3 regions of the Rhizobium sp. IBUN genome follow, and region 3 is predicted to be linked to each of the others. Evidence: predicted binding sites of a transcription regulator. Region 3 holds the regulator's gene; each other region holds the start of a gene.

Region 1 (10,560 bases), on a different contig from region 3:
CTTCATCGCGCGTCAGGATTTCGCCGGGCTTGAAGTTCTCGAGCAGGTCTTCGACGTAGGCCTTCATCGGGCCTTCGTGCGAGAGATAGTGCTGGATCGCCGCCTGCAGCGCTTCTTCTTCGGTCTTTTCAACGAAGACCTGACCATCCGGACCGTACCAGGCCGGGATCTGATGGCCCCACCAGAGCTGACGGGAAACGCACCACGGCTGGATGTTCTCCATCCACTCGTAATACGTCTTGTCCCAACTGCGCGGAACGAGCTTGGTCCGGCCTTCACGGACCGAGGCGATCGCCGGTGCCGCGAGCGTCTTGGCGTCGACGTACCATTGCTCCGTCAGGCGCGGCTCGATCGGGACGCCACCACGGTCACCGTGGGGAACCATGTGTTTGTGCGGCTCGACCTTGTCGAGCAGGCCGCCTTCTTCAAAGATACGAACGATGATCTTGCGGGCCTCGAAACGATCCTTGCCCTCAAGTTCGTCCCAGGCGCCGTGCAATGCGGCGGCATCCGGAATCCCCTCCAGGAAATCCTCATTATCCTTGAGCGTGATCCGCGCGTCGGCAGTGAGCACGTTGACGACGCGCAGACCGGCACGCTTGCCAACATCGAAGTCGTTGAAATCATGTGCCGGCGTCATCTTGACAGCGCCGGTTCCGGCCGTCGGGTCCGGATAATCATCGGCGACAATCGGAATTCGCCGACCAACGATCGGCAGGATGACATGCTTGCCGACGAGCGGCTTGTAGCGCTCATCCTTCGGGTTCACCGCGACGCCCGTGTCGCCAAGCATCGTTTCCGGGCGAGTGGTCGCGACGACGATATAGTCACGCGTTTCCCATTCCGTTGCCTTGCCGTCGTCATCGAAGGCGATGGGATGCTGATAGGTGACGCCGGGCTCCAACGGATAGCGGAAGTACCAGAGATTTCCGTTGACCTCGTGCTGCTCCACCTCGATGTCGGAGATCGCCGTCAGGAGTTTCGGATCCCAGTTGACAAGGCGCTTGTCCCGATAGATTAGGCCTTCCTTGTAAAGCGTTACAAAGACTTCAAGAACGGCGGCCGAAAGCCCCTCGTCCATCGTGAAGCGCTCACGCGACCAATCGCAGGAGGCGCCGAGGCGCTTCAACTGGTTGAAGATAAGGCCGCCCGATTCCGCCTTCCACTCCCAGACCTTATCGATGAAGGCTTCGCGCCCCATGTCGCGGCGACCTGGCAGCTGCTGTTCCATCAGCTTGCGCTCGACAACCATCTGGGTGGCGATACCAGCATGGTCCATGCCCGGCTGCCAGAGCACATCCTTGCCACGCATGCGCTCGAAGCGGACCATGATGTCCTGCAGCGTGTTGTTCAGCGCGTGCCCCATGTGCAGCGAGCCGGTCACGTTCGGCGGCGGGATGACGATGGTAAAAGTCTCGGCGCCCGGCTTGGCGTTGGCGCCCGCGCGGAAGGCGTCCGCCTCATCCCATTTCGCAGCGATTTTCGGTTCAACGGCAGCGGAATCGTAGGTCTTGTCGAGCATTTGGGGACCAAAATCTGGAGGTTCTTAGATGCGGGTTGTAAATAGGATGGCTACGGGCAAGTCAATAAAAAAGCCGCCCCGGAGACGGGAGCGGCTTTTGAGCAAAGGCGTTTCCGATCAGCGGCGCGGGCCACGCGCCACGCGTTCGATCTCTTCGCGCACGAGACGTTCGACCAGCGTCGGCAGATTGTCGTCCAGCCATTCGCGCAGCATGGGGCGCAGCATGTCTTCGGCGATCTCATCAAGCGACCGGCGCTCGGCACCATCGATTGCGGCGGCAAGCTCCTCAAAGGAACGGGCGATCTGCAGTCCGGCGTCGTGCGAGAGCAGCGCTGGCTGCTGCTCGTGCTCAACAACGCTTGGCATTGTTTCTTTCGCAGCCTCGGCGACAGCGGCAACTGCTACCTCGGCCGCGGGAACGACAGCTGGTCGCGGCTCCATGGCAACGACCGGAGGTAGCTCGAATGGAACCTCTACCGGCGGGCGAACAGCAACAATTTTCGCCGCGGGAACTGAAAGGGGTGCGGTAACGGCTTCCGTAGGGCGCGGGGACAGCGGTGCCTCGCCGACAGCGTCCGGCGTTTCGGTCCTCATCTCGGTGGCTCTTGCTTCCGGCGGCCGAAATGCCGGCGGCACTTCGCGCTGCAACTGCGCAGCGTTCCTCTCCGAGGCGGCACGGACGCGCGCAGCGACATCGGCAAGAGACATGGCGCGCGGCTGTGCCTCCGGCACGGGAGCCGAGCCTGCCGAGTTGGCAGCGACAAAACGCGGATCGGGCTCAGCGACCGTTTCAGGGAATTCCACGCCAGCGTAGGTCTCGTCCACCGTCAAATGAATGTCCGAGTCGCGATCGTCCTCGTCAGCACCATAAACCGCCGGCAGTGACGCGGAGAGTGCCCTGCCCGCACCGGGGTCATTGCTCTCGATGATCTGGCGGATCGACGCCAGAATCTCTTCCATGGACGGTTCACGCGCTACGCTTGGCTGAGCCATATCTATCCCCGTTACTCCGAAAAACGACCGGATTGCGTGGAGTGGGCATCCGAATCACCCATACCTTAGGATAGCCGAGGATCTAAAAAAATCATCGCGAATCAAATGAATGATGCCATGCACAGCTTTTCTGCCACGCTGCCTGGCGCTCCGATTCCATGGCGGGAAAGAAAACGGGCGCCAGAGGCGCCCGTCGAGAATCGGTCATCGGAGCTTTGGCTCAGAATACGAATTCACGCGCCTTGGCAAAGCCGGGAAGCGGCTTCACGGAGGCGTTGAAATAGACGTTTTCGGAAATTGTGCCGCGCTCGCTCACGAAAACCTTCGCACGCGCCGAACCGCCGTAGCCCTGTACGGTGACCAGACGGCCACCATCACGAAGCTGCGACAGCAAGGAGGAAGGAACCTCCTCGACCGAGCCGCTGACGAAAATGAGATCATAGGGAGCGCCTGACGCGTTGCCCGCATTGAGCGGCCCCGTGACGACCGACACATTTGTGTAGGCGGCAAGGTTGGTCTTGGCTTCCGCCGCCAGCGTTTCCTCCTCTTCAACGGCGATCACCGTACCGGCAAGCTGCGAGAAAAGAGCCGATACATAGCCACTGCCAGCGCCGATCTCGAGGACGACGTCATCCTTCGTGACAGCCGCAAGCTGGAGCAGCTTTGCAAGCGGCGACGGCTGCATGAGGTAGCGCGCCGGCTTGCCGGCCGCTGCAGGACAGATTTCAACATCACGATCGATATAGGCGAGCGGCTTGGCCTTCTCAGGAACGAAAGCCTCGCGCGGCACCGTGAGGAAGGCCGTCAGCACTGAATGCGAGGTGACGTCCGTCGTGCGAAGCTGGTTGTCGACCATGTTTGCGCGTGCTGATTCGAAATTCATCATGTCCTCTCGCCCGTAGAAGCGGCTTTGTCTGCACGTCTCTTAATCTCAGCACACCGGCCTTTCAAGGCTTCGCGAATGCCTGCGCCAAGAATTCCAGTACGAGTGTCGCGGAAGTGACCCGACCGCAATCCTTCATGGAACAAACGCGGGCGCCGTGATATTATTGCAACCGGAGGAACAGAGGAGGAGTAGGCCATGCCTAATATCATCGAATATCTCTCGTTGTTCGACTTCTTCATCATCGCAACACTGGTCGGCATCTTTTGCTGCGGTCTTTTCGATCGTGAAACGAGCTGACTGCCTGCCTTCAGGCCGTTGTCAGGTTCTGCCCCAATAGTGTCGTTTCCTTGGGATTCGACGGACGGGACATGGCAATCAAACCAATCTTGCTGGGCAGCCTTTTCATCTGCGTGCTGCTCGCGATCATTCTCCTGATTCCCTTTGTGCGTGTCGGCGCTCCGAATGTCGCGACGTCGGGCGTGTCGCCAGTGCCGTCACTGCAGCGAGTGAACTGAACGCCAACGGCGGCGTTTTCGCTGGGTGACAAATGGACCGCCACTGCAAAGTTCTTTTTAGGCAAGAACAAACGACGAAACATAGCTCTAAGCACCAATAGCGGTCGTCAAACGGGAGCTGTAGCGTATCGGCGCCGACCTCGGAGCCTCCCCAGCCCCTCCCCGGTCGACAACCCGGCCGGGGCCCTTGATAGCCGCGGCCGGGGCCGCCCCGGCGGGCCTATTGCAGTTCCGTTTCCTCTTCTATGTCGACGAGAATGCCGTAGCGCAGCGCTTCTTCCTTTGCCTCCTTCAGGGCCTCGTCGATCAGTATCACCAGCACGTCGGCGTGCCGCTCGCGCTTCGCCATTTCCCGCGCCACGCTCAGGGCAAAGATCAATTGCGGCATTTGGGTCGCCGGCATGGGAGGCGCTCCTAACAACTCAACACAAAGCTTAGGGCCTATCGAAAATTCGGCAATCCGACGATTTGGGTATGGAAGACATGCGCCAGCGCTAGTGTTGTGTGGATTCTCACTATGCCGATGGAGCAATTGCCAAAGCAGGTGAACTTGGCGGCGCGGGAACGGACGCAACAAAGAGAGTGCTGTCGACACTGAAGGCTCTTACGTCGAGGCGGCAACCCAGAAGCCGGGAGGGCCAGCCTACTTGGCTAGCCCCTCCAGCATTTCGGGACAGTGAACATACCCCCGCCGAGTCTGCCACGGGCAATGGACCTGTTCAGCAAGTGGGTCCGGTGCCTCAAAGCCCCACCGTCCTCCGCAGACTTGCAAGAGACACAATAGCCCCGTAGCAGGGGCTATCCTAGACGGACCTAGGTCCTAATCCGATTGGAGTAGGCGGTTGCCGAGGTTAGGCTCGAAGTTTCGTCGGATGGAACCAGCACGTTGAATTCGCCGCTGTTGTCGACCGAATGGCGGCCTGAAGACGCGACCACAACACCGCGGCACTGTGGGAAACACAGCCGCAAAATCAATGACTGCAGAATGTATGGGAAGGTTTGGAGGCCTCGCCCGGAATTGAACCGGGGTACAAGGATTTGCAGTCCTCTGCGTCACCACTCCGCCACGAGGCCTCACGACGCTTCATGACCGAAGCGTTGGCGGGCATTTAGAATGAATAGAAATCGAGTGCAAGGGGGTAGTTGAAAAACCGGCGGTATTTTGGATCGTCATGCCGCCGGTTCCGTAGTCAACCACTAGTACGGCGAATAGCACTGCCGCCGCGGACCGTAATAAGGCTGATAGGTGTTGTCATAGGCCCGATAGGACCGGTAGCGGCTGTAACACCAGTCGACGTGTGAATTGCCCACCGGTCTGGCCTGCGGCTGCGAAGCGATCAGACCGCCGATGAGTGCGCCGGCAGCAAGACCGCCGATCAGCGCGCCAGCATCGTTGTAATCGTTGCGGTAGTAGCCGTCGCGATAATAGCGATTTCCGTAGTACCGATTTCCGTAGTCGCGATTCCCGTAATGGCCATGGCGGTAGCCGCCACAACGATAGATGTTGCAGCGGTCGAAGCCGCGGCTGTTTCTGACGCCGGAATCTCCAAACCCACCGCGACTCTGAGCCGAATGCTCATCGCCTGAGTTTTCGGCAAAAGACGGACCGACGCCAGCGAGGCTCGTCGCAATTGCCAACATCAATACCGCAAGTTTTTTCATTCCGGCACCTTCTAATTTCGTACGCACTTCGCGTGAAGAACGCTCAGGATAATAACGTCCAAAAAGCTTCCAAGTTCCGCCTTACGCCTTCCATCTCCGGGCGAAAAGAATCGCGGCTGGTGCAATTGTGACACTTTTATTGCAAGTCCCGCTATTTTATGACGACCTTCAAAAATAGCTATGGATGGATGGAATGCTCAGCTGGTTTCGTAAACTTCTTCCTCGCGAGGATCAGTTCTTTGATCTCTTTGCACAGCACTCCCGAACAATCGTCGGCGCGGCGGAAGCGCTCAACGAATTGCTTGCAGGCAAGGATATCGAACACCATTGCGACCGGATCGTCGCGCTCGAAAACGATGCCGACAACATCACGCGCGAGGTGCTGCTTGCGGTCCGCCGGAGCTTCATCACGCCTTTCGACCGTGTTGATATCAAGGATCTGATCCAGTCGATGGATGATGCGATCGACATGATGCATAAGACAGTCAAGACGATCCGTCTCTTCGAGCAAACCGAATTCGATCCGCGCATGCAGGAAATGGGAGCGGCGATCGTCCAGGCAGCACACCTCATAGCCGAGGCGGTCCCCCTGCTCAGCCGCATCAACGCCAATGCCCCGCGCCTGATGGCGATCACCGAGGAAGTCACCCGCGTCGAGGGACGCTCCGACGAACTGCACGACAATGGTTTGAAGGGACTCTTCGTACGGCATGGCGCGTCGAATGCGATGGCCTATATCATTGGCAGCGAAATCTACGGCGAACTCGAGAAGGTCGTCGATCGCTTCGAGGACGTTGCCAATGAAATCAGCGGCATCGTGATCGAGAACGTCTAGATGGACGCCACCCTCGCCTTTCCATTGCTGGCGGCTCTCATCGCGGTCGCTCTCTTCTTCGACTTTCTGAACGGCCTGCACGATACCGCGAACTCGATCGCGACGATCGTTTCGACGCGTGTGCTCAGGCCGCACCACGCGGTCGTCTGGGCCGCTTTCTTCAATTTCATCGCGTTCCTGTTCTTCGGCCTGCACGTGGCTGAGACCTTGGGGACGGGCATCATCGATCCCAACATCGTGACGCCGCTGGTGATCTTCTCGGCGCTGATGGGCGCAATCATCTGGAATATCGTCACCTGGATCTTCGGTATCCCTTCCAGTTCCTCCCATGCGCTGGTCGGCGGGCTGGTAGGCGCTGGCCTCGCAAAGGTCGGCTTCAGCTCGATCGTATGGGGCGGATTGCTAAAAACAGCCGGCGCGATCGTCATGTCGCCGCTGATCGGCTTCATCCTGGCGCTCTTCCTCGTTCTTGCCGTTTCCTGGATCTTCGTTCGGCAAACGCCGTTCGCCGTCGATCGGACGTTCCGCCTCATGCAGTTCGTTTCCGCCTCTCTCTACTCGCTGGGCCATGGCGGCAATGATGCGCAGAAGACAATGGGCATCATAGCGGTGCTCCTCTATTCGCAGGGTTATCTCGGCGGAACCTTCCACGTACCGCTCTGGGTGGTCCTGTCCTGTCAGACAGCCATGGCTATGGGAACGCTCTTCGGCGGCTGGCGAATCGTTCACACGATGGGATCGAAGATAACCCGCCTTAACCCGATGCAGGGATTCTGCGCGGAGACCGGCGGCGCGCTGACGCTCTTTGCGGCCACGTGGCTCGGCATCCCTGTTTCCACGACGCACACGATCACCGGCGCCATCATCGGCGTTGGCGCGGCACGGCGCCTTTCAGCCGTCCGCTGGGGCCTGGCGGGCAACATCGTCGTCGCCTGGGTCATTACGCTTCCGGCAGCGGCACTCATTTCCGCATTCTTCTACTGGGCTGCAGGCCTGTTCAGCTGATCAAGGGGCGGGTTTCCTCCCCTTCTTCCACCAGACGGACAATCGCCGCCGCATCCGCCGGACGAGAGGCAGGTCGTGCGATAGAATAAGGAACCCCAGCGGAAGCATCCAGAAGCCGAGCACGGGCAGGAATCCCAAAAAGCCGCCCAGGATCAGCACAACGCCGATCGACATCCGGGCAAGGCGCGACCGCGGAAATGGGAAACTTACGGACCCCAGAATGAGACGGCCCGTGGTGTGGTCGATGCCAAATCGCTTGGCGGCCGGTTTTCCAGTGGTATCATGTGCTTCAGTCATCCACAGGAGATGGGGTTATACAGAACGAATACAAGCGGATGTCATTTTTTTGAAAAAACCGCTTGGCAAATCGGGCAAGCATTTGTATTAGGCCACTCACACCGCGGCGAGCGGTGATCCCTGGTAGCTCAGCGGTAGAGCATTCGACTGTTAATCGACAGGTCGCCGGTTCGAATCCGGCCCGGGGAGCCAGTTTCAGAGATAAACGCCTGCTTTTGTTGATATTCCAAAAGCAGGCGTTTTTTTCCCACTTTCCCTCCCCACTTTTGAAATCGCGTTTGGCCGATTGGTTCCTGTGGATAATCTTCTACGACGTCCACGCCACGCTGTGGTGGAATCAGAAAATTTGCGTCCGCTGCTCAGCGTTCGACCATAGGCCGGGAATTTTTCCTCGCCTAGCGGTTTCCCTCACGCAGCGCTTCCAACACGCTGTGGGACTATGCATCGCCCAACATCCAGGTCCGCGTTAGGCCCGGCGCCGGCTCCCTAACCGCCGGGCTAGTGCTTGTGTGTCCGGTCCGATCTTTCACAATTCTCCCACCCAAATGCGCGCTATAATAGCATTTGCGCTTGTCTCGATTATCGTGACCGCCAGGCCCGGCCCTCTTCAATTTCCGCATTCTTGAATCCAATGCGCGCCCTCAAACGGCGTTGCGAGATCGGTGTATTGAAACTGGGGGATCTGCAGCATGGAATCAGCAATAGACTTCGGAACTGGCGTCGTAGTAGCGAAGCGGACAGATGCATTCCCCTGGGAGGTCAGCGGTGCCAGGCGCGCCGAAAACAACCGATCTCATAACCGACGGTGAGAACGGATCAGGGGGCACCTTCCATGTACACACATCGAGACAACCGTTTGGAGCAACCATGGAGCCGCCAAGTTTTGACAGCGGAATCCCAGTCCTCCCAGACCCGGTCGGTAGGATAAAAATCACTCCCAGTTCTGGCAGAACGCATCACGTCACATTGGAGTCATTGGTGCCCGGAAACGCCTTTCATTTCACGATCATGGTCGTCGATCCCGGCGGAAACTGGGACGTGCTGACGAAGCAATTTCGCGACGCTCGGGCGGAGGGTGACGGTGCAATTCTCCCAGATGCGCATTCTCAATGATGGCGACCCATCCAGCGTTGGTGGAGGGGAGTTTTGATTTCGTGTTTCCGCAGGCGATGACCACCGTGCAATGAACATATTGCAGGATTTCCACATCCCAACGATGGATATTGACGATTGGTCGGAAACCGGTCGCCCGTATTCAATCGGATTCGCTTATGTCGGGAATACATTTGCATCGATCCCAACGGACCGCCCAAATATTTGGGTGGGATCGTGGGGCGTGGAGCATGATGGCCCCCTGGAGTCGGATGAAGGAGCCGGAAACTTTCTAATGAAACTTTCGCTGCCGACCGGGTTCAGGGAGACCGTCTCGAGCAGAACTGTAAAAGCTGCGATGCCCCACGTATCAAGCGTCATCGTGAACTGGTCCTCTGGCGACACACAAATCTGGTCCGCCAAGGATTGCTAGTTGCTCTCCATGCCGAGTGTCGTTGCGGGCTTCTGTAGGAGTCCACTACGACGTTTCTCTCGCAGTCTATAGCTGTCACCACGGATTGTTATCACGTGGCTATGGTGCAGCAATCGATCGAGGATAGCGGTTGCCACCACGGGATCGCCGAACACTGTTCCCCATTCTCCGACACTGCGGTTGGACGTGATGAGCATTGCACCCCGCTCGTAGCGCCTGGACACGAGCTGGAAGAACAGATGGGCGGCGTTGGGGTCGAACGGAAGATAGCCAAGCTCGTCGATGATAAGCAGCTTGGGCTTGGCAAGAAACGCGAGCCGCTCTTCCAGGCGTCCCTCGCCATGGGCTCTCACGAGCGTTGCAACCAATGCCTGCGCCGTAGCCGACCCGCTCGGCGGAGGAAGCCACGGTGGCAATACCGCTCCCAGAAGCTGAATTGTCACTGGTCAGAGACTTTTGTTTCTGGTTAGACTGCGCCTCCTGCGGAAAGGCGCGAGCGTTTTTGGTCGACATTGGAGCGCATTCGCCTATTTGGTTTTGATGAGCGCTTCAAACGGCCGTTGGGAGTTCGAGTTATTTCGATTGTGAGCAGACTTCCGCACTAGAACATAGACGTTCGCCAGGACGTCTATTCGCGGAGCTGACGAGAGCGGATGGCGGCCCTTTTAGGCAGATGACCTCCTGTCTGGCCGTCATCCGCCTCGTCCTTGCCTGGAAACTGAACATCACTCCGCAGGATGCGGCATCGCCGGACGGGCGTGCTTTTCAAGCGGTCGCTCCCGCCATCCCGTCGAGCGATTGACCAGCCAGAAATAGAGCCCGTAGGGAAGAAGATTGACGAGCTTCATCATGTAGGTGAAGCGCTTCGGGAAGGTAATCTCGAAGCGTTGAGACTTGAGTCCTGCCGAAATCTGTTCGGCGGCCTCCTCGACCGAGACCAGCGAGGGCATCGAGAATTTGTTCTTCTTAATCGCAGGCGTATCGACGAAGCCCGGATTGATGAGCTGAATGCGGATGCCCATCTTGTCGAGATCGAATTTCAAGCTCTCGGCCATGTTGATCAAGGCGGCTTTGGTCGCACCGTAGGCCGCGCTTGTCGGCAGGCCGCCATAGCCTGATACCGATGAAACGACGGCGATCTGCCCCTGCCCTTTGGCCTTCATGTGCCGCACGGCCGGGATGAGGCAATTCACGACACCCTGCAGATTGACCGCGAAGCTCTGCTCGAAATCGCTGAGATTCAGTTCTTCCGCGTGGACCGGGAAATAGACCCCCGCATTGAAAACCGCCAGCGCAAGTGCGCCATGTTCATATTCGATT
Region 2 (10,560 bases), on a different contig from region 3:
TCGCTCATCCTGAATGGGGGCATAGGGGTACTCGGTTCTTGCGCGGTCAGCGCGAAGGCTGCGGCTTTTCTTCTGTCGGAAGCTGCGTGATCCGGCAATTCAAAAATCTCATGGGTTGCCATCATGGCTTGACGCCCTTCGATTGGCGCATAAGCTGCGGCTGTCCTTTCCGGAGTTTCTCGATGACGCAATCCTTGCTCGCGGGCGCCTTTCTGGCAGCCCTTCTCTACGTGCTCATTCCAGGGCCTGCCTTCCTGGCGCTGCTCGGCATCGGCGCGGGGCAGGGGCGCCGGGCAGGCGCCTTGTTCGTTAGCGGTCACCTGGTCGGCGACCTACTGTGGGCATCGCTGGCGTTGATCGCGATCATCGGGGCGAAGACGATTGGCACCTTTGTCTTCGACGCGCTCGGTCTTCTCTGCGGTTTCTACCTTGCCTGGATCGGCTGGAATGCCGTGCGGGCAAAGCCGAAGGGTGACGGGCGGGCCTTGATGGTGGTGGAGCGGCCGTTCCGTCGCGGCCTGATCTTCGGGGTGACCAATCCCAAGGGATATCCTGTGGCACTGGCGACGTTTACTGCCCTTGTTGCTGGCTCGGCGAGCGCATTGCAGTTTCATACGTTGCCGCTCCTGCTCGCCGTTTCGTTCCTGGGCTTCATCGTTGCCGACATGATCCTGGTCACGATTATCGGTGCCGGCACGGTGCGGCGTTTCTATCGCTCGCACGAGCGGCTGATCGTCCGTTGCTCCGGCGTGCTGTTCATGGGTTTTGCCGTGCAGGCACTCTGGCATGCGACGCCGGGCCTACTCGGTTGGCGGAAGGCCTGAGATCGCGCGTGGATTGCTTCAATCCCTAGCGATTGGTTGATTCTCTTGCCGTGAACTTTTCGCAGTCGGGCTCGGGACGTGCGTCCGATCGGCAATACCAATTGCGAACGTGCCTCCCTATATTGCCTGTTCAGTTGCCTGCCACAGAGGATCTCCGCATGCCTTCCACATCAGAATTCAACCCGGCGCTTGTCGAATGGAACGGTCTCCACGGCCTGCCGCGCTTCGATGCTCTCAATGACGGCGACTTCGCGCCGGCATTCGACGCAGCACTTGCCGCGCATGAGAAAGAGATCGACGCGATCGCTGATAACCCCGAGGCGCCGACATTCGAGAATACCGTCGTTGCTCTCGAGATCGCCGGCGATGCGCTGTCGCGGGTGTCGGCTCTGTTCTGGAACCGGGCGGGTGCTCACACCAACGATACGATCCAGACGCTCGAACGGGACATCTCGCCGAAGATGTCACGTCACTATTCCAAGATCGGCATGAATGCGGCGCTGTTTGCGCGTATCGATACCTTGTGGGAAGCCCGCGAAAGCCTCGGCCTGACGCTGGAGCAGACGCGCGTGCTGGAGCGGCACTGGAAGGGCTTCGTCAAATCGGGCGCGAAGCTGCCGAAGCCCGAGCAGGAGAAGCTCGCGGGCATGAATGAAAAGCTTGCCGGCCTTGGCACCCAGTTCGGCCAGAACGTGCTGGCCGACGAGAAGAGCTGGGCGCTGATCCTTTCCGACGGCGCGGACCTCGACGGTATTCCGGACTTTCTGAAGGATGCGATGGCGGCGGCTGCGCGCGAGCGTGGCGAAGAGGGCAAGTTTGCCGTGACCCTGTCACGCTCGATCATCGAACCTTTTCTCACCTTCTCCGAGCGGCGGGACTTGCGGGAGCAGGCTTTCAAGGCCTGGGTTGCGCGCGGCGAAAACGATGGCGCGACTGACAATCGCGGCATTATCCGTGACACGCTTGCGCTTCGCGACGAGGTGGCAAAACTCCTCGGTTATGGCAACTTCGCCGAACTGAAGCTCGACAATACGATGGCGAAGACGCCTGACGCCGTGAACCATCTGCTTCGGGAGGTTTGGGCAAAGGCCGTCAAGCGTGCCGGCGAGGAAGAAGCCGACATCGCCAAGCTGATCGCTGATGAAGGCAAGAACCACGACGTCATGCCCTGGGACTGGCGGCACTATGCCGAGAAGATCCGGGCGCAGCGGTTCAATTTCTCAGAGGCTGAGCTGAAGCCCTACCTGCAGCTGGAGAAGATCATCGACGCCTGCTTCGATGTCGCTGGCCGGTTGTTCGGCATTCGCGCCGTCGAGAAGAAGGGTGTCCCTGCCTACCATCCCGATGCGCGCGTGTTCGAGATCCGCGATCGCGAAGACAGGCTGGTCGCACTCTTCCTCGGCGACTACTTCGCCCGCAGTTCCAAGCGTTCGGGTGCCTGGATGAGCTCGTTCCAATCGCAGCACAAGCTGCCGCTGAAGAATGGCCGTAGCGGCGAACTGCCAATCATCTACAATGTCTGCAATTTCGCCAAGCCCGCCGAAGGCAAGCCGGCGCTGCTGTCGCTCGACGATGCGCGCACGCTGTTCCACGAGTTCGGCCATGCGCTGCATGGAATGCTGTCAAACGTCACCTACCCCTCGGTTTCGGGCACGGGCGTTTCGCGCGACTTCGTCGAGCTGCCGTCGCAGCTCTACGAGCATTGGCTGACGGTGCCGGGGATCCTGAAGCAATATGCCGTGCATTTCGAAACCGGTGAGCCTATGCCGCAGGCTCTGCTCGACAAGGTTCTGGCAGCACGCACCTTCAATTCCGGCTTCAATACGGTCGAATTCACCTCGTCCGCGCTTGTCGATATGGCGTTCCATACCCGCGACAAGGTCGAGGATCCGATGGCTGTGCAGAAAGAGGTGCTGTCTGAGCTCGGCATGCCGAAGTCGATCGTCATGCGGCATGCCTCACCGCACTTCCAGCACATCTTCTCCGGCGGTTATTCAGCCGGCTACTATTCGTACATGTGGTCCGAAGTTCTCGATGCGGATGCCTTTGCTGCCTTCGAGGAAACGGGCGACGCTTTCAATCGCGAGATGGCGGCCAAGCTCAAGGACAACATCTATTCCGTCGGCGGCGCGATCGACCCTGAAGATGCCTACAAGGCCTTCCGCGGCAAGCTGCCGAGCCCGGATGCCATGCTGGTCAAGAAGGGCCTCGCGACCTTTGAAGAACTGTCCGGAAGCGATGCTTGAGACGCGATGTATTGGATATCGTCAATGCGGAAATTCTAAAGTATTGGCGATAACGAACATCTGATTTCGTCGTCACATGACTGTCACTGAACCTCAATAAGCAACCGGCATCAGTTTTCAACCGATGCCGGTTTTTTCATGACCCCTCAACCTTCAGAGACCAATGCGACCGTTTCGACGGCCGGCGTGGAATTGCACTATGGGGCGACGCCCGTTCTGAAGGGCATTGATATCTCGCTTTCCGAGGGCAAGACGCTGGCGCTGCTTGGGCCGTCCGGCTGCGGAAAGACCACTCTTCTGCGGCTCGTCGCCGGATTGCTCGCGCCGACGAAGGGCTCTATCGCGATTGCCGGATGCACCGTTGCCGATGCCGCAACTGGCGCCTTCTCGCCGCCGGAAAAACGCAATCTCGGCATGGTCTTTCAGGACTATGCGCTCTGGCCGCACATGACTGTTGGCGGCAACGTCTCCTTTCCGCTCGAAATGCGCGGTATTGCCAGATCCGAGCGGGAATCCCGAACTATGCGGGCGCTAGAACGCGTCAGCCTCGGCGCCTATGCTGACCGCAGGCCGAGCGATCTCTCGGGTGGCCAGCAGCAGCGTGTTGCGATCGCGCGAGCGATCGTTGCCGAACCGCAGCTCATTCTCTTCGACGAGCCTCTGTCCAATCTCGATCGCGAACTGCGCGAGAACATGGTGGGCGAACTGGCCGAGCTGATCACGACGCTCGGCCTGACGGCAATCTATGTCACCCACGATCATAGCGAAGCGCTGACGCTGGCCGACGACGTCGCCGTCATGCGTGGCGGGCTGATCGAGCAGCTGGCATCGCCCGACGAGCTGATCGAGAAGCCGGCAACGCCCGAGGTTGCCGACTTCCTTCGCCTCGGCGGCGTCGCAGAGCTCGAATATCGCGATGAGCATTGGTTCTTCAAAGGCAGCGGCCTTGCGCTGTTGCGCAGCGTTGATGGGGTCGATTGCGCCATTCGTGTCCTCATTCCCACAGCATCGATCACAGCGGGAGAGATCTTGCCCGGCACGCTTGCCGCAACGGTGCTGCGCTCGCAGTTCCGCGGCGATGGCCATCTGGCGACTGTCTCTCTGGTCGGCGCCGAGACAATAGAATTGCAGGTTTTGAGCCGCGCCAAGCTGCGGCCCGGCGAGGGCTTCGGTCTGTCGATCGATCCCGGCCAGATCCGCTGGTTCGGCAAAGAAATTCATTTGTCCAAAGAGGAGAATTTGGAGCATGCTTAAGTCGTTGAAGAGCATCACTTTCGGCGTTCTCGCCGCAACATTGATGGCCGGCGTCGCCCATGCCGACATCACGGTCTACACGGCTGGTCCGCAGGGGTTGATCGACAAGCTGTCGGCCGGTTTCACCAAACAGACCGGTGTCAAGGTCAATGTTTTCCAGGCAACGACCGGCAAGGTCATGGCCCGTATCGAAGCCGAAGCCTCGAATCCGGTCGTTGACGTTCTCATTTCGGCTTCCTGGGATACGGCAACCGACTTCGCCAAGCGCGGCTGGCTCGTGTCCTACACCAGCCCGAACGCCGCCAGGGTTCCTGATTTCCTGAAAACCGACACGGCCGTTGCCCAGGGCATCTCGGCGCTCGGTATTGCCTGGAACACCAAGAGCGGCACGCCGAAGCCCGCCGAGTGGGCCGACCTGACGAAGCCCGAATACAAGGACCTCGTCAATATTCCGGATCCGGCGCAATCCGGCTCGTCCTTCGAGCTGACGGCGGCTCTGGCGGGCCAGGACGACTTCAAGCTCTTCAAGGATCTGAAGGATAATGGCGCGATCATCGCCGGCGCCAATGCCGAAGCGCTGAACCCGGTTCTGCAGGGCGCGAAGGCTGCCGTCTTCGGTGCCGTCGATTACATAACGCTCAACGCCAAGGAAAAGGGCGAGGCCATCGATGTGATCTTCCCGGAATCGGGCACCGTCATCGCGCCGCGTCCGGCGATGATCCTCAACTGGTCGAAAAACCAGGACGAGGCGAAGAAGTTCATCGACTACATGCTATCCGACGAAGGCCAGACGCTCGTTGCCGACCAGATGCTGATGCCGGCTCGTACCGACATTCCGGCAAACCGTCCGCTGATCAGCGATCTGAAGCTGCTGAAGTACGACACCGCTGCCGTTTACGGCAAGCGGAAGGAAACGCTGAAGCAGGTCACCGACACCTTCGGCGGTAAGTAAGGGCAGGGCGATGAGGACGCACGATAGTAGCGGCGCTGCGCCGGCCGCCTGGCTGGCGATCGCGGGATTGACCGTTATCGTCGCCGTTCCCTTCATCGCCGTTGTGCTTCAGGGCATCTTCCCCAACATCGGACAGGGCTCGTTCGCGGGCCCTTTTTCTTCGCTTGTTGCGACGCTCTTCGATAGCGCGCTGATCGGCATGGCCGGCAACACCATTCTGCTTGGCAGCTGCGTGGTGCTGGCCTCGGCGCTGGTGGCGGTGCCGCTCGGCGTGTTTCGGGCACTCTACCGCATCCCGCTTGCACCGCTGTGGGATGTGCTGCTGCTCGTCCCCTTCATGATCCCGCCTTACATCGCGACGCTCGGCTGGATCATGACGCTGCAGCCGCGCGGCTATATTCAGCAGATCGCGGGCTTCAACCTCGCGCCCTTCCTGTTTTCGCTCTTCGGCATGACCATGGTCATGGCCTTCAACACTTTTCCGGTGGTCTATTTCGCCGTATCGCGCACGGTCGAGGCTGTTGGTGCGCGTTATGCGGACGTCGGTCGCGTGTTTGGCGCGTCGCCGGCGCGTGCCTTCTTTCGGATCACGCTGCCGCTGTCGGCACCCGGACTCGTTGCCAGCCTGATGCTGGTCTTTGCCGCGGCGATGGAGGAATACGGTACGCCCGCTGCCCTTGGTCGTCGAGCCGGCTTCCAGGTCCTGGTTACCGGCATCGACCTGCGGATCTCGGATTGGCCGATCGATCTGCCGGGCGCTGCGATCCTGTCGATCCTGCTCGTCATCATGTCTCTGCTGACATTCCTGCTGCAGCGATGGATCCTGGCCCGCCGGTCCTATCAGACCGTGGGCGGCAAACCGGCTGCCAAGGACAAGCGGCCGCTTGGGGCGATGAAGGTTCCCGTGATGATCGCCTTTGCCGTGGTTGCCTTCCTGGCAACGGGCGTGCCACTGCTATCGATCCTGCTCACGGCGCTGTCGCGGACGATTTCCGGTGGTTTGGCGCTCGACAACATCAGCGCCGAGAATTTCCTGTCCGTCTTCAACAACAGTGCCGGTGCTCTCGTAGCACTCGCCAACAGCTTCTCGCTCGGCATCGGGACAGCCTTGATTACCGGTCTCATCGGTGTTCTGGCCGCCTATACGGTCGTCAAGACGAAAATCCGCGGGCGCGTGGCGATCGACACGATGACGATCCTGCCGAATGCGCTGCCGGGCATCGTCGTTGCCGTCGGGCTGATCCTTGCCTGGAACATGCCATGGCTGCCGGCGACCCCATACAACACGGCATTCATCCTGCTGCTTGCCTATTGCTGTATCCTGCTGCCGCAACCGGTGCGCTACACGACGGCGGCCTTCCAGCAGATAGGGGACAGCCTGGAAGCGGCTGCCCGGGTGTTTGGTGCAAGCGGAGTGACCGCCTTTCACCGCATCCTCCTGCCGCTTGTCTTCCCGAGCCTTGCTTCGGCGATGCTGCTGGTCTTTGCGCTTGCCTCGCGCGAACTGGTGGCCTCGGTTGTCGTGGCACCTGTCGGTATGCAGACCATCGCCACGTTCATCTGGCGCCAGTTCGAGCAGGGGTCGATCGGCCTCGGCATGGCGATGGCCTTCATCGCAATTCTCATCACCACGCTTTTGCCGCTTCTGCTGCTCACGCTGCTTCGCCGCAGCGGATTGGTGGCGGAATAGCGCCTCACCAGCGGCGCTCTCGTAACAAAACTGTCGTTGAAGTTTCGAAAAACCTTCATGCCGCCTTCAAGCGGATGACATGACAGCCGCCATAGGTTCGGCCCTCCCGTTAGCCGGATAGACCTTGGCATGACATTGACTGAAACAACCCGCCGACGCTTCCTCTCATCCATGGGCGCCGTTGGCGGATTTGCACTGGCGGGGCTGGCGATGCCCTACTACGCGCGCGGCTCGTCAAGTCGCCCGGTCTTTACAGCAGGCGTGCAATCCGGCGATGTCGATGCGAATTCGGGTATGGTCTGGGCGCAGGTGAACCGGCCGGCACGACTGCATGTCGAGTATTCGACGAGCGACCGGTTCGCCAACGCGGTGCGCGTCGCGCCCATAGACGTGACACCGGGCACCAATCTTGCGGGAAAGCTGCTGCTCCAGAATCTCCCTGATAATCAAGAGATCTTCTATCGCTTTCGTGCGGCCGACCTGCAGGACCTCAACGACCTGTCGGAACCCATCCATGGACAGTTTCGCACGGCGCCGGCGGGCAAGCGCAGCATCCGCTTCGCGTGGTCTGGGGATACGGCCGGCCAGGGCTGGGGCATCGACGAGGAGGGGATGCGCACCTATTCGACGATCGCCTACCATCGCCCGGATTTCATGATCCATTCGGGCGACACAATTTACGCCGACAATCCGATCACGGACGAGGTCAGGCTGCGAGATGGCGGCGTTTGGAAAAACCGCGTCGTCACCGAGGCAAAGCGCGACATCGCGCAGACGCTCGACCAGTTTCGCGGCCAGTGGACCTATAATCTGCTCGACGAGCATGTGAAGGCGTTCAATGCGGTCTGCCCTGTCTTCTACCAATGGGACGATCACGAGGTGCTGAACAACTGGTCGCCCTCGACCGACCTCGGTGATGATGATCGCTACAAGGAAAAATCGATCGCCACGCTTGCTGCCCGCGCAAGCCGTGCCTTCCACGAGATGACGCCGATCCGTTACGTGGCCGATGACCCCGGCCGCATCTACCGCAAGGTGTCTTACGGTCCGCTGCTCGATGTCTTCTTCATCGACCTGCGCTCCTATCGCGGCCCGAATAGCCGTGGGCTCGATGCCGAGCCGACGGCGGAGTCGCGGCTTTTGGGCGAGCGCCAGATGGCGTGGCTGAAGCGGGAACTGGTGCGCTCGACCGCGACCTGGAAGGTGATCGCCTGCGATCTGCCGATCGGGCTGGTGATCTGGGACGATTACGGCCACCGGACGGGCAGCGAGTCGATCTCCAACGGCGAGAATGGCGCCCTGCTTGGCCGCGAGCTGGAGTTCGCCGATCTGCTGCGCTTCATCCGCGATGCCGGCATAGCGAACATGATCTGGCTGACAGCCGACGTGCACTACACGGCTGTACACTATTACGATCCCGGTAAGGCCAAGTTCCGCGAGTTCCTGCCATTCTGGGAGTTCGTTGCGGGTCCGCTGCATTCCGGAACCTATGGGCCGCAGGAACTCGACATGACTTTCGGACCGGAGGTGAAGTTCATGAAAGCCGCACCCGGCGGTGCGGAGCAGAACCTGCCGCCGTCGGCAGGCATGCAGTTCTTCGGGCTTGTCGACATCGACGGGCAGACCGAGCAACTGACCGTGAGGCTGATGGATCGGAACGATACCGAGCTGTGGCGGACGACGCTCGATCCGCAGATATCGAGTTGACGTCCATGCATGGCAGGCAATCCGGCCTCCCCCCTTTCGCAAACGCGAAAAACACTGTATGAGCCGCCCAAATGAAATTGGCGCCTTCTCCCAGCGCGGCGCCCCAGCTTCAGAGATATAGACATATGGCACTTCGCAACATCGCGATTATCGCGCACGTTGACCATGGCAAGACGACACTGGTTGACGAACTCCTGAAACAGTCCGGCTCGTTCCGCGAGAACCAGCGCGTTGCAGAACGCGTCATGGACTCGAACGACCTGGAAAAGGAACGCGGCATCACGATCCTTGCCAAGGCGACATCGGTCGAGTGGAAGGGCGTTCGTATCAACATCGTCGACACACCCGGCCACGCCGACTTCGGTGGTGAAGTCGAGCGTATTCTCTCGATGGTGGACGGCGCGATCGTTCTGGTCGACTCCTCCGAAGGCCCGATGCCGCAGACCAAGTTCGTCGTCTCCAAGGCGCTGAAGGTCGGCCTCCGTCCGATCGTTGCGATCAACAAGATCGACCGTCCCGATGGCCGCCATGAAGAAGTCATCAACGAAGTATTCGACCTCTTCGCTAGCCTCGACGCGACCGACGAACAGCTCGACTTCCCGATCCTCTACGGTTCGGGTCGCGATGGCTGGATGAACGTCAATCCTGAAGGCCCGAAGGACCAGGGTCTGGCACCGCTGCTCGACCTCGTGCTCAACCACGTTCCGGAGCCGACGGTTGCCGAAGGCCCGTTCACGATGATCGGCACGATCCTCGAAGCCAACCCCTTCCTCGGCCGCATCATCACCGGCCGCATCAATTCCGGCTCGATCAAGCCGAACCAGGCTGTCAAGGTTCTCGGCCAGGATGGCAAGCTGATCGAATCCGGCCGTATCTCGAAGATCCTCGCTTTCCGCGGCATCGAGCGCACCTCGATCGACGAAGCGCATGCAGGCGACATCGTCGCGATCGCCGGCCTCTCCAAGGGCACGGTTGCCGACACCTTCTGTGATCCCGCGATCACCGAGGCGCTGACCGCGCAGCCGATCGATCCGCCGACCGTCACCATGTCCTTCATCGTCAACGACAGCCCGCTCGCCGGCACCGAAGGTGACAAGGTCACCTCGCGCGTCATCCGCGACCGCCTGTTCAAGGAAGCAGAAGGCAACGTCGCGCTGAAGATCGAAGAAGCCGAAGGCAAGGATTCGTTCTACGTTTCCGGCCGCGGCGAATTGCAGCTCGCCGTTCTGATCGAAACCATGCGTCGTGAAGGCTTCGAGCTCGCCGTGTCGCGTCCGCGCGTCGTCATGCACCGCGACGAAAACGACCAGCTGATGGAGCCGATCGAAGAAGTCGTCATCGACGTCGATGAAGAGCATTCCGGCGTCGTCGTGCAGAAGATGTCCGAGCGCAAGGCCGAGATGACCGAGCTGCGTCCTTCGGGCGGCAATCGCGTTCGCCTGGTCTTCAACGCGCCGACCCGCGGCCTGATCGGCTACCAGTCGGAACTCTTGACGGACACGCGCGGCACTGCCGTGATGAACCGCCTGTTCAAGGACTACCAGCCCTACAAGGGTGAAATCGGCGGCCGCACGAACGGCGTTCTCCTGGCCAACGCTCCGGGCGAAGCCGTTGCATACGCCATGTTCAACCTGGAAGATCGCGGCCCGATGATGATCGAGCCCGGCGAAAAGGTCTACATGGGCATGATCATCGGTATCCACTCGCGCGATAACGACCTCGAGGTCAACGTCCTCAAGGGCAAGCAGCTGACCAACATCCGCGCCGCCGGCAAGGACGAAGCCGTCAAGCTGACGCCGCCGATCCGAATGACGCTCGACCGCGCTCTCTCCTGGATCCAGGACGACGAGCTGATGGAAGTGACGCCGAAGTCGATCCGCCTGCGCA
Region 3 (10,560 bases):
GACATAGGACGGTCAGGGTCTCCTGCGTTATCCCCTGCCGATGCGAACCCGGACACCGGGTGAGGCTTGCGATTTGCGGCGGCAGCGGCTACCGCATTTACGAATTGTTAAGTACAAAGCCCAGTCTCAGAGTAAAGGACCGGACGTGAGCGGATTAGAAACGGCTATCAAAACGGCGCTCAGCAATGCCGATCGCGACAATCCCGAAGTCCGTGCAAAGATTTATCAGTCCGCGCGTCAGGCTCTTGAAGCCGGTCTCCGCAAGCAGGACATCACCGAGACGGAAGCGGTCGCCTATCATCGCCACAGGCTCGAAACGACGATCCATATGATCGAAGCGGAGGAGCGCGAACGCCTTCATCCGCGCCAGGGGCCGCCGGAAGTTGCTGTTCCCCCCGTGGTGGAAGTACCAAGGCCGGCTGATCATGTGGCAGAGGAAGAAGTCGCGAACGTTTCGATTGGCGGCGAAACCCGTGAGCATTCGGTTACCGACCCACGCTTCGACGATGAATCCAGCCTCGCCGGCGTCCATGCCGGGAGCGGCAATCATCTTGGCGCCGAGCCGGTCGCTGAATCGCCAGCGGCGGAGCGAAAGCCCACGCAGATGGATTTCCGGCCGGAGCGCGCCGCGGTTCGACGCAAGCCGCGCAAGTTTTTCTCCCGACTGCTTGTCGCCTGCGTGCTCCTGGCCTTCATCGGCATGGGTGCGTGGTGGGTATACACCTCGGGCGTGCTTAAGACCGCTGCGGAACGAGATACAAGCGTTGCCAATCCGCCGGCGAGCACTCAGCCGGAAGACTTCGACGGCGCGGACAACAGTGGCGACAGCGGTGCAGCAGGCAATGCGGCGCCGGTTGCGATCGACCCGCAGAACTCCTTCTCCGCCGACTGGATTGAGGTTTTCAAGCCGTCCAATGCGGACAAGATCAAGACCGGTGCACGGGCGGAAATTCAGAATGTTGCGGAAAACGAGGGCACCGCGGTCCGCCTGATCTCGCAGAGCAACGACAGCGACGGCAATATCAGCATCAGCGTTCCCGCCGATGTCCTTCAGCAGTTGGCCGGCAAGTCCTCGACGATTGCAATCACGCTGCAATCGACGTCCGACGAACCAACTCAGGTTACGGTGGAATGCGATTTCCAGTCGCTCGGCGACTGCGCCCGTCACCGTTTCTCGGTCACCCGGCAGAAGTCGGATGTGCTTCTCCAGGTCCGCTTCGATCGCTCGCTGGCGCCGAACGCCGCCGGACGTCTGATCATCAACAGCGATGTCGACGGCAAGGCGCGCGGCATCAACCTCTACGCTATCCGAATCCTGCCGGGGCAATAGGCTATTTCAGGAAATGCGGACCCGAGCCGATGATCTTGTCATCGAGCTTGCCGATGGCATCCTTGTCCTTGCCGTCATAATCCATCGTCTTCAGCATGTGCCGGATCAGGTTTAGCCGGGCGCGACGCTTGTCATTGGCACGAATGACCGTCCAGGGCGCGAATTCCGTATGTGTCTCTTTCAGCATCCGGTCGCGTTTCTCGCTGTAGTCGCCCCATTTCGTCAGCGCTGCGATGTCCATCGACGACAGTTTCCAGACCTTGAGCGGGTCGTGGCGCCGATCGTGGAAGCGCTTCAGTTGCATCTCGCGGCCGATATCGAGATAGAACTTGAAGAAGAAGATACCCTCGTGCGCGATGACCTTCTCAAGCTGAGGCGCCTGGTTCAGGAAATCTTCGTATTGCTTGTGTGTGCAGAAGCCCATGACGGGCTCGACGCCGGCACGATTGTACCAGGACCGGTCGAAGAGCACGAACTCGCCCGCGGTCGGGAATTGCGCGACATAGCGCTGGAAATACCATTGCCCGGCCTCACGATCGGTGGGCTTGGCCAATGCGACCGCCCGGGCAAGGCGGGGATTCATGTGCGCCGATGAGGCAGAAATCGCGCCGCCCTTGCCCGCCGCATCCCGTCCCTCGAAAAGCGCCATGACCCGCTTGCCGGTGGCCTGCAGCCAGAACTGCACCTTGACCAACTCGATTTGCAGCTTTTTGAGTTCTTCAAGGTATTGTTCTTCCTTGAGGTGTTTGTCGTATGGATAGCCGCCGGATTCCAAAGCCGCCTTGTCAACCCAGTCCGGCAGCAAGGCATTGTCGACATCAAAGACGCGCTTCTCTCCGCGGATGTCCAGTTCGACGGCTCTGCTTTCGACATCATCGGCCATGGCTTCTTCTCCGGTGAACTTCGTCGCATACAGGCGACCATATTTCCTGTTGAAAATCAAATGTCTTGCGGATCGTGGAAATTTCTGTGTGTTCGCAGCAAAGGCTTTCCGCGTGTCGTGTGCAGGCGAAAACTTCTGTCATGAATCACGGCTATCAGGCAGAGTTTGAAGATAAGAGTACGAGCCGAAAACCGCGAGGGGCAGTTGGAAGACAAAGCGCCATGGACACGAAGCCTGATTGCACGCATTCGGCAGGAGCGTCCCGTCCTGCTCGTGGCTCTGCTGATTGCCCTGATTGCTCTGGCTGCAGGCGCAAACAAGTGGGTCGTGCTCGGTCTTCTGTTGCTAATGATCATCACGGCGTTGTGGCACACGGTTCCGGCGGCCCTCCCGAAAGTCCAGCTGGAACCAGTTCCCGAGACTATCGAAGCGCCCGGGAACCGCTTGGCCGAGGTTGCCGCGGCGCTTGCCGCGCTCGACATCCCCGTCATGGTGCTTTCCGGTGATGCCTCGGTGCTTTACCAGAACCGCGCGGCCGAAAAGGCTTTCGGCGAGGCCGCCATTGGTGCGCATATTTCCGCTCGCCTGCGCTCGCCTGGCATCCTCGACATGGTCAGCGAAACGATTGCAACCAACGCGCCGAACCAGATCGAGCACTCCGAACGCCTGCCATCCGAGCGCGTTTACATCGTCCGCAGCGCCCCCGTGGAGTTTGACGAACAGCAGCCGGCTGATGAGCGTTTCTTCGTGCTCTCCTTCCGGGACATTTCCGAGGTTCGCCGCATCGACCGCATGCGCTCCGATTTCGTCGCCAATGCCAGCCACGAGTTGCGCACGCCACTCGCGTCCCTGCGCGGCTTCATAGAGACTATCCAGGGCCCGGCGAAGAATGACGGCAAGGCGCAGGAGCGCTTTCTCGGCATCATGCTGGATCAGGCCACTCGTATGAGCCGTCTTGTCGACGACCTCCTGTCCTTGTCGCGGCTGGAACTCAAGTCACACATCGCCCCGGATCAGAAGGTCGATCTCGTTCCACTTCTCGGCCATGTGAGGGACTCGCTGGCACCACTCGCAAACGATGTCGGCGTTGAGATCGTGCTGCATCTTCCGCTGGGCAAGGCAGAGGTGCTTGGCGACCGCGACGAACTGGTCCAGGTTTTTGAAAACCTGATGGAAAATGCCTGCAAGTATGGGCAGGAGGGCAAGACCGTCGATGTGTTCCTGAAGAATGCACCGGGCGAGCCGGTGGAGGTCACGGTTGTCGACAAGGGACCGGGAATTCCGGCCGAGCATGTGCCGCGACTGACCGAGCGTTTCTACCGTGTGAGCATCGAGGACAGCCGCTCGAAGAAAGGCACGGGGTTGGGCCTTGCCATCGTCAAGCATATCCTGACGCGGCACCGCGCGCGCTTGATCGTCAAGTCGGAAGTCGGCAAGGGAACGAGCTTCACCGTGCGGTTTTGACATAAAACTGCGATCAATCGTGCGGGATCGCATTCTTTGTATAATGATTTCATATATTTAATCTGTCACAAATGTTTCGTGAAAATGACATAAAAGCTCTGGGCATCAGGGGCTAAAGAGAGCGGGCCGCTGATGAAGACGGCACTGCAAAGGCCGCTCAAGGCCGCACTCAGACCGCTATATGCCCGGGAGACTGTTATGAACGCTTTTAAACTCACGGTCGCAGCACTTGCCGCTTCCGCCGCTTTCGCTGGCGCGGCCGTTGCGCGCGACCAGGTTCAGGTTGCTGGCTCGTCCACCGTCCTGCCTTACGCCAAGATCGTAGCCGAAACCTTCGGCGAAACCTTCAAGGACTTCAAGACGCCGGTCGTTGAATCCGGCGGCACGGGCGCTGGCCTCAAGGAATTCTGCAAGGGCGTCGGCCCGGACACCATCGACGTTGCCAACGCTTCGCGTCCGATCAACGCCAAGGAACTGGACGCCTGCAAGGCAGCCGGCGTCACCGACATCCAGGAAGTGAAGATCGGCTATGACGGCATCGTCTTCGCGACCGACTCGTCCAACCCTGATGTCGCCTACGTCCCGGCCGACATCTATAAGGCTCTGGCTGCCCAGGTCGTTGTTGACGGCAAGCTCGTCGCCAACCCTTACAAGAAGTGGTCGGAAGTCAACCCGGCACTCCCGGCTGTTGACATTGCTGCCTACATCCCGGGCGAAAAGCACGGCACGCGCGAAGTCTTCGAACAGAACGTTCTTGCTGCTGGCTGCAAGGCTTCCGGCGCTCTCGACGTCATCAAGGCTTCGATCTCTGACGCCGCCGCTCAGACCAAGGCTTGCGTCGCAGTCCGCAAGGACGGCGCTGCTGTCGACATCGACGGTGACTATCCGGAAACGCTGGCACGCATCGCTGCCAACAAGACCGGCGTTGGCGTCTTCGGCCTTTCCTTCTATGAAAACAACGCCGACAAGCTGAAGGTTGCGACCGTCAACGGTATCGTTCCGTCGACCGAAACCATCTCCGACGGCACGTACCCGGTTTCCCGTCCGCTGTTCTTCTACGTCAAGAAGGCACACCTCGGCGTCATCCCGGGCCTGAAGGAATACGTCAACTTCTTCGTATCCGAACAGATGATCGGACCGGACAGCCCGCTCGTCGAGTACGGCCTCGTTGCCGCTCCGGACGGTGAGCGCGACGCGATCCGCAAGGGCGTTGAAGACGGCAAGACTATGTAATGACCTTGCCGGCGCGATCACCAGATCGCGCCGGCTTTGCCTTGTTCCGCCAAGTCGGGACGGGGTCTGAACTTCTGCAAGTTTGAGAGCCGGATCGGTCCGCCTGCCGTTTCCGCTTTTGGGGTCAAAGGGCCTGGGACCTAAACGAATGGGTACATCCATCATACTCTTGTGTCTCGTGGTGCTTGGCGCCGTTGCTTTCATCGCAGCGCGCAGCCGTGCTACGGCACTTGCCGGGGGCAAGTCCTCCGCGCTGCATTCGCGACCGGGCTACTACGGCGCCTATGCCGCCATCTGGGCGGTGCTGCCGGCACTTATCGTGCTGTGCGCCTGGCTGGCGATCAGCCCTTCGATCATTGAGTCTTCCGTCCGTAGCACTTTCCCGGATGACGTCAAGGCGCAGCCGGCCGCGCAGCAGAACCTGAATTACGGGATGGTCAGCGCGATTGCGCGCGGCCTGCCGCTCCTCACCCCGGAGGAGATCAGCGGTGCTGCCAGCGATCCGGCTGGCCTCCAGGCAAAGCTTGCTGCAAAGGGCGTTCCGCTGGCCGGCCAGCCGCAGCCATACATGATCGACGCAGCGCAAAAGCTGAACGAAGAATCGGCTTCCAGCCGCCTCGTCATGACGGCGGTCGTCCTCATCCTTGCCGTTGCCGGCGCATTCTATGCGCTTCGTGAAGTCGCTCCGCGATTCCGTGCACGCAACCGCGTCGAACGTGTCATGCTTTGGGGCCTGCTCCTGGCGTCCTCGATCGCCATCCTGACGACGATCGGTATCGTTCTGTCAATGCTGACGGAAGCCGCGCATTTCTTCGCGGTCGTTCCTGCTGCAGACTTCTTCTTCGGTACGGTCTGGGATCCGCGCTTTGCCGGTGCCGGCGGCTCGTCCTTCGGGCAATTCGGCCTGATACCGCTGCTGCTAGGCACGCTCTACATCGGCTTCGTTGCGATGCTGGTGGCGGTGCCTGTCGGCCTGTTCGCGGCGATCTACATGGCGGAATACGCGGCCTCCGCAGTGCGATCGATCGCAAAGCCGCTGCTCGAAGTGCTCGCTGGTATTCCGACGATTGTTTACGGCTTTTTCGCCCTCGTCACGGTCGGCCCCTTCCTCCGCGACCTGTCTTCGCAGGTAAACGGCCTCCTTACCGGCAATTATGCGAACTTTATTCAGGCGCAGAGCGTTCTGACAGCGGGTATCGTCATGGGCATCATGCTGATCCCATACGTTTCGTCGCTCTCCGACGATATCATCACCGCTGTGCCGCGTGCGCTCCGCGATGGTTCGCTCGGTCTCGGTGCGACGCGTTCGGAGACAATCAAGAAGGTGGTGCTTCCCGCGGCGCTGCCCGGCATCGTCGGCGCGCTTCTGATGACTGCATCGCGCGCCATCGGCGAAACCATGATCGTGGTGCTGGCGGCGGGTGTCGCGGCGCGCATCCAGATCAACCCGTTCGAGCCAATGACGACAGTCACTGTCAAGATAGTCAATCAGCTCACTGGTGATCTGGAGTTCACCTCGCCGCAGACGCTGGTTGCCTTCGCGCTTGGTATCACGCTGTTCTTCATCACGCTTTGCCTCAACATCTACGCGCTCTATATCGTGCGCAAATACCGGGAGCAGTACGAATGACGGATATTGTTTCTCCGGGTCAGGGCGTTGTTGTTTCGAAGGCGCCTGAACGTCGCGACATCGGCCTCAAGCGCCGCTATGCCGCCGAGCGCCGGTTCCGCATCTATGGCATCGCTGCGATCTCCTTTGGTTTGATCTTCCTGGCGGTTTTGCTGACGAGCGTCGTCAGCAAGGGCTACACGGCCTTCCTGCAGACGGCGATCACGCTGCCGATCGAGTTCAGCGAGAAAACCATCGACCCGAACAACAAGCGCGCAACGGATCCGTCCGTGCTGATCGCGGCCAACTATTCGGTTCTCATCCGCGACGCGATGGTCAAGACGCTGAACCTCAATGCATCGAGCCGTCCCGAGGTGCGTGACGCGACCGCTATGATCTCCAAGGGCGCGCCGATCCAGCTGCGCGACATGGTCGTTGCCGATCCGTCGCTCATCGGCAGGACAGTCAACATCACCCTGCTTGCAGACGCCAACGTTGACTCCGCCAACAAGGGTCAGATTGACCTCAAGGTCGACGAGAAGAACCGCAAGGTGAACGACAGGCAGGTTGGCTGGATGAACCAGCTGGCGGAAACCGGTGCGCTGCACAAGAAATTCAACACCGGACTCTTCGTCAACGGCAACTCCAGCCGTCCCGAGGCCGCCGGTCTTGGTGTCGCCCTGGTTGGCTCGCTTTATCTGATGTTGATCGTGCTCGTCCTATCCCTGCCGATCGGCGTTGCCGCTTCGATTTACCTCGAGGAATTTGCACCGAAGAACAAGCTGACGGACCTGATCGAGGTCAACATCAACAACCTCGCGGCGGTTCCCTCCATCGTCTACGGTCTGCTCGGTCTTGCTGTTTTCATCAACTTCGCCGGCCTGCCGCGTTCAGCGTCGCTGGTTGGTGGCCTGGTACTGACCCTGATGACCTTGCCCACGATCATCATCGCGACCCGCGCAGCGCTTCGCGCCGTCCCGCCATCGATCCGCTCGGCCGCGCTCGGCCTCGGCGCCTCCAAGATGCAGATGGTCTTCCACCACGTCCTGCCGCTTGCGATGCCCGGTATCCTGACCGGCACGATTATCGGTCTGGCGCACGCGCTCGGGGAGACGGCGCCGCTGCTTTTGATCGGCATGGTCGCTTTCGTCGCGAATGCTCCGGCGACGCCCATGGAGCCTTCGACGGCCCTGCCGGTGCAGGTCTACATGTGGGCCAATGAAGCCGAGCGCGCCTTCGTCGAGCGGACCTCCGGCGCCATTATCGTCCTGCTCCTATTCCTGATCCTCATGAACCTCGGAGCCATCCTCTTGCGTCGTCGCTTTGAGCGCCGCTGGTAAACGGAGTAGACATTATGAACATGTTGACGGAAGCAGCAGTTGAGAAAGCGGTTGATCAGAAGATGAACGCCATTCCCTACAAGATGATCGGCCAGGACGTCTCCGTTTACTACGGCGAGAAGCGCGCGCTGTTCGACGTGAAGCTGAACATCCGTGAAAACACGGTGACCGCCCTGATTGGCCCATCCGGTTGCGGCAAGTCCACCTTCCTGCGCAGCCTGAACCGCATGAACGACACGATCGACGGTTGCCGCGTCACGGGCAAGATCACGCTCGATGGCGAAGATATCTACGATCCGGATATCGACGTTGTGGAGCTTCGCGCGCGTGTAGGCATGGTGTTCCAGAAGCCCAACCCGTTCCCGAAGACGATCTACGAAAACGTCGCCTACGGTCCGCGTATCCATGGGCTCGCCAAGTCGAAGGCCGACATGGACCAGATCGTCGAACACAGCCTGCAGCGCGCCGGCCTCTGGAATGAGGTGAAGGATCGCGTTCACGAAGCCGGCACCGGTCTTTCCGGTGGTCAGCAGCAGCGCCTCTGCATCGCCCGCGCCGTCGCCGTCAGCCCCGAAGTCATCCTGATGGACGAGCCATGCTCGGCACTCGATCCGATTGCAACGGCCAAGGTCGAGGAGCTCATCCACGAGCTCCGCGAGAACTACACGATTGTCATCGTGACGCACTCGATGCAGCAGGCCGCCCGTGTTTCGCAGCGCACAGCCATGTTCCACCTTGGCAACCTCGTCGAGGAGAATGACACCGACAAGATGTTCACCAACCCGGACGATCCGCGCACCCAGGACTACATCATGGGCCGCTTCGGTTGATCGGCCGTCTCGGTAGCACTTACGATATTCAAGGATGAGCCCTATGGCATCGACACATATCTTTTCTGCCTACGACGATGATTTGAAGTTCCTGTCCCGCCGTATCTCGGAAATGGGCGGCTTGGCCGAGCAGATGGTCTCGGATGCCGTACGCGCGCTCGTAAACGGCGATACGGCTCTTGCCCAGAAGGTCATCTCGGACGATGTGATCCTCGACCACGCGGAGCGCGAGATCGGCGACAAGGCGATCGTCACGATCGCCCGCCGCCAGCCGATGGCGGCCGATCTTCGCGAGATCATGGGCTCCATCCGCATCGCGGCAGACCTGGAGCGCGTCGGCGACCTGGGCAAGAACACTGCCAAGCGTGTCATTGCCGTACAGAGCGCCGGCGTGCCGCGCAAGCTCGCCCGCGGCCTCGAGCACCTGTCCGAGCTCGCCCTCGTCCAACTCAAGGAAGTCCTCGACGTCTACACGAGCCGTGCTGCCGACAAAGCAAAATCGGTCCGTGAGCGCGACGAGGAAATCGACGCGATGTACACCTCGCTGTTCCGTGAAATGCTCACCTACATGATGGAAGATCCGCGCAACATCACCAGCTGCACGCATCTTCTGTTCTGCGCCAAGAACATCGAGCGCATCGGCGACCACGCCACCAACATTGCCGAAACGATCTACTACATGGCCACCGGTGCCCAGCCGGAAGGCGAACGTCCGAAGGACGATACCGCCAACACCGTCGGCGCAGTCACTGAATAGTCATTCCGCGACCGCGCCCCCAGGAGACCGAAACGAATGATCCCTAAAGTAGCTGTCGTTGAAGACGAAGAAGCGCTGAGCGTGCTTCTCCGCTATAACCTTGAGGCCGAAGGCTTTGAGGTCGATACCATCCTGCGCGGCGACGAGGCCGAGATCCGGCTTCAGGAACGCACGCCGGACCTTCTCATCCTCGATTGGATGTTGCCGGGCGTGTCTGGCATCGAGCTCTGCCGCCGCCTGCGCATGCGGCCGGAAACCGAGCGCCTGCCGATCATCATGCTGACCGCCCGTGGCGAGGAAAGCGAACGGGTTCGCGGCCTCTCGACCGGTGCTGACGATTACGTCGTCAAGCCGTTCTCGACGCCGGAGCTTGTCGCTCGCGTCAAGGCGATGCTGCGTCGTGCCAAGCCCGAGGTGCTCTCGACGCTGTTGAAGTGCGGCGATATCGAGCTGGATCGCGAGACGCACCGCGTTCACCGCAAGAGCCGCGAAGTCCGCCTCGGCCCGACCGAATTCCGCCTTCTCGAGTTCTTGATGGCATCGCCCGGCCGCGTCTTCTCGCGCTCGCAGTTGCTCGACGGCGTCTGGGGTCACGACATCTATGTCGACGAGCGTACTGTTGACGTCCATGTCGGCCGCCTGCGCAAGGCTTTGAACTTTTCCAACATGCAGGACGTCATCCGCACCGTGCGCGGTGCCGGCTATTCGATGGAAGCCTGATCCTTTCAGGCGAGAGCCTGAGAGGTCTTTCCAATACAACGAAAAACGGGCCCGCGAGGGCCCGTCAGACTGCTGACAAACCCGTCGATATTTTCGGCGGGTTTGTTTTTTGGACGTTGGTTGTTTTAGTTGGGTTCTGAGGCGGGGCGAAGTTGGCGGCCTCTGGCCCTCATGCCATGGCTGGTCTGGGTGGCTTGGTGAGCGCCATGGCGATCTTCTTGATGTTTTGGGCGGCTGCAGCCAGCAGGCACTGGCATGCGACGCGGGTGAGACTTCGAAAGCGGGCATAGCGATGCCCGTGAAGCTGCTTGGCATCGGCAAACGAGCGCTCGACCGTCTCCTTGCGGCGCTTATAGATTGCCTTGCCCCAAGGGGTCAGGCGGTTGGCGTCGGT

What was found. Region 3 encodes PhoB, which activates phosphate uptake and scavenging genes when phosphate is short. Its sites were predicted from a motif close to TGTCATNNANCTGTCAT; they were not measured.
Region 1: the regulator PhoB is predicted to act here: its motif matches at 5,706-5,722, upstream of RHIBUN_RS0107690 (DUF47 family protein).
Region 2: the regulator PhoB is predicted to act here: its motif matches at 6,987-7,003, upstream of RHIBUN_RS0101750 (alkaline phosphatase D family protein).

The regions. Positions count from the first base shown of each region.
Region 1 is NZ_AZNV01000005.1:183,757-194,316, forward strand. Features, by position in the region: gene RHIBUN_RS0107650 (valine--tRNA ligase) at 1-1,522, opposite strand, end outside; gene RHIBUN_RS0107655 (DUF2497 domain-containing protein) at 1,640-2,515, opposite strand; gene RHIBUN_RS0107660 (protein-L-isoaspartate O-methyltransferase) at 2,736-3,401, opposite strand; gene RHIBUN_RS36770 (hypothetical protein) at 3,770-3,916, shown strand; gene RHIBUN_RS0107675 (hypothetical protein) at 4,137-4,319, opposite strand; tRNA gene RHIBUN_RS0107680 (tRNA-Cys) at 4,917-4,990, opposite strand; gene RHIBUN_RS0107685 (BA14K family protein) at 5,114-5,578, opposite strand; gene RHIBUN_RS0107690 (DUF47 family protein) at 5,772-6,413, shown strand; gene RHIBUN_RS0107695 (inorganic phosphate transporter) at 6,414-7,418, shown strand; gene RHIBUN_RS37215 (hypothetical protein) at 7,419-7,715, opposite strand; tRNA gene RHIBUN_RS0107705 (tRNA-Asn) at 7,833-7,907, shown strand; gene RHIBUN_RS37900 (hypothetical protein) at 8,694-8,828, shown strand; partial or broken gene RHIBUN_RS0107720 (ATP-binding protein) at 9,237-9,617, opposite strand; partial or broken gene RHIBUN_RS37220 (SAM-dependent methyltransferase) at 9,668-9,797, shown strand; gene RHIBUN_RS0107725 (SDR family NAD(P)-dependent oxidoreductase) at 9,966-10,560, opposite strand, start outside.
Region 2 is NZ_AZNV01000001.1:374,457-385,016, forward strand. Features, by position in the region: gene RHIBUN_RS0101725 (LysE family translocator) at 183-824, shown strand; gene RHIBUN_RS0101730 (M3 family metallopeptidase) at 983-3,070, shown strand; gene RHIBUN_RS0101735 (ABC transporter ATP-binding protein) at 3,209-4,324, shown strand; gene RHIBUN_RS0101740 (ABC transporter substrate-binding protein) at 4,317-5,276, shown strand; gene RHIBUN_RS0101745 (iron ABC transporter permease) at 5,287-6,966, shown strand; gene RHIBUN_RS0101750 (alkaline phosphatase D family protein) at 7,096-8,673, shown strand; gene typA (translational GTPase TypA) at 8,799-10,560, shown strand, end outside.
Region 3 is NZ_AZNV01000003.1:317,021-327,580, forward strand. Features, by position in the region: gene RHIBUN_RS0105640 (hypothetical protein) at 146-1,330, shown strand; gene ppk2 (polyphosphate kinase 2) at 1,332-2,213, opposite strand; gene phoR (phosphate regulon sensor histidine kinase PhoR) at 2,451-3,677, shown strand; gene RHIBUN_RS0105655 (substrate-binding domain-containing protein) at 3,876-4,910, shown strand; gene pstC (phosphate ABC transporter permease subunit PstC) at 5,059-6,540, shown strand; gene pstA (phosphate ABC transporter permease PstA) at 6,537-7,859, shown strand; gene pstB (phosphate ABC transporter ATP-binding protein PstB) at 7,874-8,689, shown strand; gene phoU (phosphate signaling complex protein PhoU) at 8,733-9,446, shown strand; gene phoB (phosphate regulon transcriptional regulator PhoB) at 9,483-10,166, shown strand; partial or broken gene RHIBUN_RS0105685 (transposase) at 10,336-10,560, opposite strand, start outside.